Regions from separate parts of the Streptococcus sp. V913 genome, predicted to be linked through region 2. Evidence: riboswitches for the same ligand, from Rfam matches in the RefSeq annotation. Region 2 holds a riboswitch; the other holds the start of a gene.
The links. A riboswitch is a leader RNA that binds a small molecule or an ion and turns the genes downstream of it on or off. The one in region 2 is predicted to bind FMN.

Region 1 (4,422 bases), on a different contig from region 2:
CGCTCATAGGCATACAAATTAATCCTTTGGCATAAGTAGCCATGAAATTAACATTTTCTGTTGTAGCTGCTTGTGCGGAACAAATTAAGTCTCCTTCGTTTTCTCTATCCTTGTCGTCTATAACAAGAACAAGTCGTCCCTTCTGCAATGCTTCTAATGATTCTTGTATTTTTCGATATTCCATTGACTGATCATCCTTTCTGCTAAAATCCATTTTGGTATAATAGTTCCTTAGATATCTCTGACTTCGGAGAGTTATCCATTAGTTTTTGCACATATTTACCTAATATATCATTTTCAAGATTTACTGTACATCCGACTTGTTTACTCTTAAGAATAGTTTGTTCCAAAGTATGAGGGATAACAGATACTGAAAAGTTTAGTTTGGAGACTTTAGCGACAGTCAGACTAATGCCGTCAATTGTAATAGATCCTTTTTCAACTATTAAATCTAAAATTTCTTTTTGTGTGTTGATTTGATACCATACAGCATTATCATCTTTTTTTATTGACGAGATTTTTCCTGTACCATCAATGTGTCCTGTAACGACGTGACCTCCAAGTCGACTGTTGACAGATAAGGCTCTTTCTAGATTTACCTCACTTCCATGTTTTAATAGTGTAAGAGCTGTTCGGCTCCATGTTTCATTCATTACATCAACTGTAAAGGATTGATGATTGAAATGAGTAACTGTAAGACAGATACCATTTACTGCTATACTATCGCCTAAATGGATATCCGTTAATACTTTTGAGGCTTTAATTGATAGTTTGCAATTACGAGAGTCTTTCTGTATTCTTTCAACTTTTCCGATTTCTTCAATTATTCCTGTGAACATGGATAAATCACTTCACTTTCTATGAGATAGTCATCTCCTATTTGAGAAAAAGCATAAGGTTTCAAGCTAATAGCGTCATTTGGCAAAGAAATACCTTCACCTCCGACAGGAAACTTGGCATTGCCTCCAAAAATTTTTGGTGCAATATATATTTTCAGCTCATCAACAATTTGTTGTTCTAAAGCACTCCAATTCATTAGACTGCCCCCTTCCAGAAGTAGGCTATCAATCTGCATGTTTCCTAGATGTTGCATTAAACTTGATAAGTCTATATGATTGCCTTTTTTCTTTATGGAAAGTATTTCACAGCCATGATTTTGATATAGCTTCATTTTATTTTTGTCTTCAGAGGAAGTGGCAATGTAAGTTTTAATATCATTTGCTGTTTTTACTATTTTAGAGGTAAGAGGAGTTCGTAAATGTGTATCGCATATGATACGGATAGGATTTTTCCCTTCCTCCAATCTACATGTCAGCAAAGGATCGTCTTGAATAACAGTATTGACTCCCACCATAATCGCACTAACATGGTGTCGTAACTGATGTACATGCTTTCTTGCCTCTTCTCCAGTAATCCATTTGGATTGATTTGTTTTAGTGGCTATTTTTCCATCCATTGTCATTGCATATTTCATAAAAACATAGGGTACATGCTGGGTAATATACTTTCTAAAACTTTTTATTAAGTTAAGACACTCATTTTCTAAAACTCCAACAGTAACTTGAAGATTATTTTCCTCAAGTATCTTTACTCCTTTTCCAGATACAATAGGGTTACAGTCTAGGCTTCCAATGACTACTCTTGTAATACCACTATCGATTATAGCGTCTATACAAGGAGGTGTTTTCCCGAAGTGACAACAGGGTTCAAGTGTTACATAAAGCGTCGCTCCGACAGGGGATTCTCTACAGTTTTTTAGAGCATTTCTCTCAGCATGTGGGCCACCAAAAAACTCATGATAACCTTGTCCGATAATGTGATTATCTTTTACAATAACTGCGCCAACCATAGGATTGGGATTGACGTAACCAGCTCCTTTTTGTGCCAATTTTATTGCTAATTTCATATATTTTGAGTCGCTCATCTCACTACCTCCAAAAAAAAATACCTTGAATAGGGGACTATTCAAGGCATACAAAAGAAAACTTATGCGATTAACAAAAATGCTCTGAAATGACAAGTAATCATTTCAGAGCACGCAAAAAGCACAAATATACTTTTATCTTCTTTCATCCAGACTATACTGTCGGCTTTGGAATTTCACCAAATCATGCCTTTCGGCTCGTGGGCTATACCACCGGTAGGGAATTGCACCCTGCCCTGAAGATAGTTATTCAATTACAAATGATTATAGTACTTAATTTTCAATATGTCAATAGATAAGCATAAATTATTTTTGATATACTGTATTTGTGATAGTCGATTCTCACTCCTCGGATAAAGAAAATATGATATACTAGATAAACGAAATAAGAGAAAAGGAAAACTATGTACGAATATTTAAAAGGAATCATTACCAAAATTACTGCTAAATACATTGTTCTTGAAACCAACGGTATCGGTTATATCCTGCATGTAGCCAATCCCTATGCTTACTCGGGACAGGTCAATCAAGAAGCTCAAATTTATGTGCATCAGGTTGTGCGTGAGGACGCCCATCTACTTTATGGATTTCGCTCAGAAGATGAGAAAAAACTCTTTCTCAGTCTGATTTCGGTATCTGGGATTGGGCCTGTGTCAGCTCTTGCTATTATCGCTGCTGATGACAATGCTGGCTTGGTTCAAGCCATCGAAAGCAAGAACATCACCTACTTGACCAAGTTTCCTAAAATTGGCAAGAAAACAGCCCAGCAGATGGTGCTGGACTTGGAAGGCAAGGTAGTTGTGGCTAGTGATGACCTTCCTGCTAAGGTGGCAGTGCAAGCAAGTGCTGAAAACCAAGAACTGGAAGAAGCTATGGAAGCTATGTTGGCGCTGGGCTACAAGGCAACCGAGCTCAAGAAAATCAAGAAATTCTTTGAAGGAACGACAGATACAGCTGAGAACTATATCAAGTCGGCCCTTAAAATGTTGGTCAAATAGGAGCAGATCATGACAAAACGTTGTTCGTGGGTCAAGATGACCAATCCGCTCTACATCGCCTATCATGATGAAGAGTGGGGACAGCCCCTTCATGATGACCACGCCCTTTTTGAGTTGCTTTGTTTGGAGACCTATCAGGCTGGTCTGTCTTGGGAAACGGTGCTAAACAAGCGCCAAGCTTTCAGAGAAGCATTTTACAACTACCAAGTCCAAGGTGTTGCAGAGATGACGGATGCCGAGTTGGAGACCTTGTTAGACAATCCAACCATCATTCGAAATAGAGCCAAGATTTTTGCTACGCGTGCCAATGCTCAAGCATTTTTACAAGTCCAGAAAACCTATGGCTCTTTTGATGCCTATCTCTGGTCTTTTGTTGATGGACAAACCATCATCAATGATGTCCCTGACTATCGCCTAGCACCTGCTAAAACAGCCCTGTCTGAAAAGTTATCTCAAGATCTCAAAAAACGAGGCTTCAAGTTTACAGGTCCCGTCGCTGTTTTGTCTTTTCTACAGGCGGCAGGTCTGATAGATGATCATGAGAATGATTGTGAGTGGAAGAGCGGTGCAGGCGTTTAACTATCTGAGAATATAGAAAAAAACTGAGAAATTCATCTCAGCTTTTTTTATTATAGTCAAAGCGAATGACTTGCTTATTTGCATCCACATAAGCATAGATGCCAAAGGGCACAATGGCTCTTGGTGTGGCATGGCCTACGTTTAAATTATAGACAATCGGGATATTGCTGTCAATGATGTCCATTAGCGCCTCCTTATAGTCGTCATAGAAGGTTTCATCCATAGGTTTCCCGACCAAGAGTCCACTGATGACCTCAAATATCCCAGTTTCTTTCAAAGCCTGCAACATTTTTTTGAAGTTTTCCGGCTCAGGCTTTTCTTCGCTTGTTTCTAGCAAGAGGATCTTTCCTTCCCAGTCAGATAAGTCAGGGAAGAGTTTGTACTTTCGGCAGAGTTCTCTACTGTCTGCATATCGAGAATTGTCAAAGATATCATAGAGAGACTCAAGGCAACCACCGAGGATTCCTCCCTCAAACTGGGCATTTCCTTGCAACAAGTCAAAACCGGTATTTGCATGACTGACACGAGTTGTTCCCAGGGCCTTGGGACTAAAATCAGTCCGTTCCTCATACCAAACGTCGCTAGGGCGGATTTCTGAGATTCTTCCTGTCTTGATCAGTTCTTTAAAGTAGTGAAAGCTATAGGGCAACATCTCCTTGTCCAATTCACAAATGTCTGCTAGAAAGGATTGTCCATAAAAAGTCTTGATTCCTAGTTTATGCAACATAAGGTGGTTCATAGTGGTATCCGAGAAACCAAGAAAAATCTTTGGTTTGATAACCTTTTGAAGCTGGTCGTTTTCAAAAAGATAAGGTAGCAAGCGATAGGTATCATCCCCACCAATGGCGCATAGGATCATGTCGATGCTATCGTCCGAAAAGGCCTGCATCAAATCCTCTGCACGTGCCTCCGGATGGTCCT
Region 2 (4,422 bases):
TTCACGAAGCGCTTTTAATTGTTCTTCAATAGTTGACATAATTCCTCCATCAGTCGCTCGTAGATAAAAAGAAAACCACATGTCAAAAACTCCACTCGGAGCGTTGACACGCGGTACCATCCGTTTCATCTGACAAGTCAGACCTTCATTTCTAAATCCATGCGCAAGTGAATTCACTCAGCTTTCATATAGAGAGCTTGCAGTCATGGCTCTCCTCCCTAATATACTTCCCTTGAGTTACTAGTCTTGCGGATTCCTATTCAATTACTACATAGTTTATCAGATTTTTAGTTAAAAAACAAGTTAGACCAGACTAATTTCAATATAAAAAGGAACAAGACGCAATGCACTACCTATTTGTAAGATCTGTTTCATCCGCTTTCCTTTTCAATAAAAGAGTTGCTGCTTGATTAAAACCATCGCACCAGTTATACCATTTTGCTTCATACTCATCTTGAGCTAAGATACAGTCTTTTAAATCCAAAACAGAGTAAATCTTTCTTTCCTCGCAAGCTTGCGCATAGAGATGATATAGTTCATCGCCACCATCTCTATCCCACTCAGCAGAAATCATATTCCTACCCGCCAATAAAGCCTGATAAGCCCTGTGATGGCCATCTGTAATAAACAAGCAATCTCCGAACGCAAGAATACTGATTGGAGCAACATTGATTATTTCTGCCGACTGATAAAGTGTCTGGATGCCTTCTAGTTTCTTTTCTGATAAGTATAGTTGAGTCGGATGGAGAGCTTTTATGTCGACTTTCATTTCTTTCTACTCAAGGGAATTCGATATTTACTTCTGCTTGCCTTTAAATCGCCATTGAAATCGAAGCTTGTCATAGAAAGGAAATTCGATAAACAAGATTCCCAAACCCACACAGAGACTGGCAAGAACATCTGATGGGTAGTGAACTCCCAGATAGACTCTTGATGCCAGCACACTGACTAGGTAGAGGCCAAGGACGATTTGCACGATTTTTCTCCAGACTGGATTTTTCATCCGTTGACTGAGAATGACAATCAGAGTGCCTACCATCAAGGTTACAGCCAGAGAATGGCCACTTGGAAAAGAAAAACCCTTCTCCTCTACCAAGTGTAAGATAGCTGGCCGTGGGCGCTGGTAGATGTTTTTGAAGGTCACGATTAAAAGACCGGCTAAGGCTAGATTACCCGCCATGAAGTAGCTTTCTATCTTCCACTGCTTACGATAAAAGATAAAGGTTGCAATGGCAACCCAGGTGATGATTACTGGGATATCAATCAAATGCGTAAGGGAACGGAACAGAACTGTCAAATAATCTGGCAAGTCCCCACGAATGACAGTCTGAATTGGTTGATCAAAACCGACCAGCGTTTCAGGATAGAACTTAACCATATAGCCAAGAAGGACGAAAAGTAAAAGGGCAAAACTGCCCTTCATTAAAAATGTTTGTTTATCTCTCATAATGTTTTAAGGTTGGTTTCAAGAGGACGTACAACAACCAGAATGAAACGGCAAAGATTATACCTTCAATCAGGTTAAAAGGTAAAACCATGGTCATTAGGTAGTTAGAAAGTCCCAAAATTTTTCCAATATCAAAGTTGGCAAACTGCGCGTACAAAGGAACCGCATAAACATAGTTGAGAGCCAACATAGCAACAGTCAATCCGATGGTTCCCGCTAGAGATGCTAGTAGGAAACGAAGGGTGCTGCGTTCCTTTTTCCAAATCAAGCCAAAAGCGATAACAAAAACTCCCACGGCCACGATATTCATTGGCAAACCAATGTAGGTATTCACTCCCTGGCTATTGAGAAGTAACTTCAAGAGTGATCGCAGCAAGAGAATCCCGAGAGCAGCAGGCAAATCCATCACCACCAAGCCCACAAGGACTGGCAAAATACTAAACTCGATCTTGAGGAAGCTTGCCGCTGGCAAGAGCGGAAAGTCAAAGTACATCAGCACAAATGAAATGGCTGATAAAATCGCAATGGTCGAAAGTCGACGTGTGTTTGTCATAACAGGTTCCTCCAATTTTCTATAAAATCAGAAGAAGTTGGAAAGGATCCCTCTATCTATTCTCACTTTTTATATCCCAAAAGTTCCCCCTCACTCTTTTGAGCAAGCGGTTGCAATTTATCTATAAACTCATCAGAACAGACAAGGCTATTCTTTCGTCTTCTCCCATCCAGACTATACTGTCGGTTGTGGAATCACACCACATCAGCTTGCGCTCGCGGACTTCTTTAACTAAGATATTTTGGAGTAATCTAGGCGTCGCAGTCGAAGATAATACTTAAAGTATATCGAGACAAGACAACGACGAGAAAGCCAAAATAGCTAGTTAAAGTCACCGCCGGTCGGGAATTTCACCCAGCCCTGAAGACCCTTTAATCATAACAAAAAACGCTTGCAAGTGCAAGCATTTTGTTTATTTCAATTTATCCGCTTCATAGGTGTGAACGAGCTCTAAACCAGCAAAATGTTGCTGACGAAGAGCCTCATAGACAATCATGCAGACCGTATTGGAAACATTGAGACTGCGGACATGTTCATCATTCATCGGGATACGGAGAGCTTTCTCAGGATGTTCTCTCATAAAGTCCTCAGGCAAGCCCTTGTCTTCACGTCCGAAGAGAAAATAATGGGCTTCGTCAGTCGATAAATCTGCCTCAGAGTACACCTTTTCCGCGAATTTCGAAATCAGATAGAGTTTACCCTTCATCTGAGACATAAAATCTTCCAAACTGTCATAAAAATGGATCTCTAACTTATCCCAGTAATCCAAACCAGCCCGCTTCATCTTGCGATCATCAATAGGAAATCCCATCGGTTTGATGATGTGAAGGGGAGAATTGGTCGCAGCGCAAGTACGCGCAATGTTACCTGTATTTTGTGGAATCTGAGGTTCAAATAATACAATGTGATTTGTCATGACGGGTTTCCTTTTATCATTGCAAAAAAATAGCCACACTGCCCGGAGTCAAGCTCAGCAAACAGCGTGGTTAAGGCATCGTTAACTTACCTCACAACAGGTTTGAAGTAAATCAGCGAAACTACTTCCTTAGTATAACACTTTCAGAATCATTGTCAATAGAAATGACTTGATTTTTTTACTTTTTTTGATAATATTTCCATACTTAGTCATTCTTTTTCTGAGAAAGGATATTAAATGAGCGAAATCATTTCATATGATAGACATTTCTATGAAAGGTGACCGATTTTATCTTTAAACACTTAAAAAAAGGCTTTTCTTATCCTCTAAAATGCCTTGGCAAGTGCATTTTTTGCGAAAAAAGGGTATGATAGTTACATCATGAAAAAGTAGGGTTTTTATATGAAAATTGTCCTTGTTGGTGGAGGGAAAGTCGGTTTCGCCCTCTGTCGTTCACTGGTTGCAGAAAAACACGACGTTGTCCTCATCGAACAAGATGAGGCTGTTCTCAATCATATTGTCAGTCGCTTTGATATCATGGGACTCCTTGGAAATGGAGCAGACTTTGCTATCTTAGAGCAAGCCGGCGTTCAAGAGTGTGATATCTTTATCGCTCTAACGGAACACGATGAAGTGAATATGATTTCAGCAGTACTTGCTAAAAAAATGGGCGCTAAAGAGACTATCGTTCGAGTGCGAAATCCTGAATACTCCAATACCTATTTCAAAGAGAAAAATATTCTTGGATTCTCACTTATCGTTAACCCAGAACTCCTAGCCGCCCGTGCTATCTCAAATATCATTGATTTTCCGAATGCACTCTCAGTTGAGCGGTTCTCAGGGGGAAGGGTCAACCTGATGGAGTTTGTTGTCAAAGATTCCAGTGGTCTCTGTCAAATGCCAATCTCAGATTTTCGTAAAAAATTTGGCAATATCATTGTCTGCGCTATGGAACGAGACCATCAACTTATGATTCCGAGCGGTGATATCACCATTCAGGATAGAGATAGAATTTTTGTTACTGGGAATCGTGTGGATATGATGCTTTTCCATAACTATTTCAAATCACGTACAGTGAAAAGCTTGCTCATCGTTGGTGCTGGAAAAATTGCTTATTACCTACTTGGCATTTTAAAAGATAGCCGTATTGACACTAAAGTTATCGAGATTAATCCTGAGAGAGCTCGTCTCTTCAGTGAAAAATTTCCAAATCTCTATATCGTACAGGGAGATGGAACTGCCAAAGATATCTTGCTTGAGGAAAGTGCTCCCAACTATGATGCAGTTGCAACTTTGACTGGAGTTGATGAGGAAAACATCATTACCTCTATGTTCTTAGACCGTGTTGGTGTCCATAAGAATATCACCAAGGTGAATCGAACTAGCCTTTTAGAGATTATCCATGCACCTGATTTTTCAAGTATCATCACACCCAAAAGCATTGCAGTGGATACCATTATGCACTTTATCCGTGGTCGAGTAAACGCTCAATACTCAGACCTTCAA

Region 1: another riboswitch for FMN. It lies ahead of ribD (bifunctional diaminohydroxyphosphoribosylaminopyrimidine deaminase/5-amino-6-(5-phosphoribosylamino)uracil reductase RibD); the one in region 2 lies ahead of ACXYSL_RS07435 (ECF transporter S component).

The regions. Positions count from the first base shown of each region.
Region 1 covers NZ_JBTHHX010000003.1:23,998-28,419, reverse strand. The annotation lists gene ACXYSL_RS06275 (bifunctional 3,4-dihydroxy-2-butanone-4-phosphate synthase/GTP cyclohydrolase II) at 1-184, opposite strand, end outside; gene ribE (riboflavin synthase) at 204-839, opposite strand; gene ribD (bifunctional diaminohydroxyphosphoribosylaminopyrimidine deaminase/5-amino-6-(5-phosphoribosylamino)uracil reductase RibD) at 824-1,924, opposite strand; FMN riboswitch at 2,058-2,172, opposite strand; gene ruvA (Holliday junction branch migration protein RuvA) at 2,329-2,922, shown strand; gene ACXYSL_RS06255 (DNA-3-methyladenine glycosylase I) at 2,932-3,501, shown strand; gene ACXYSL_RS06250 (S66 family peptidase) at 3,539-4,422, opposite strand, start outside.
Region 2 covers NZ_JBTHHX010000004.1:61,423-65,844, reverse strand. The annotation lists gene pheS (phenylalanine--tRNA ligase subunit alpha) at 1-39, opposite strand, end outside; gene ACXYSL_RS07445 (chromosome partitioning protein ParB) at 350-769, opposite strand; gene ACXYSL_RS07440 (phosphatase PAP2 family protein) at 797-1,447, opposite strand; gene ACXYSL_RS07435 (ECF transporter S component) at 1,437-2,000, opposite strand; FMN riboswitch at 2,154-2,372, opposite strand; gene ACXYSL_RS07430 (tRNA (cytidine(34)-2'-O)-methyltransferase) at 2,413-2,916, opposite strand; gene trkA (Trk system potassium transporter TrkA) at 3,319-4,422, shown strand, end outside.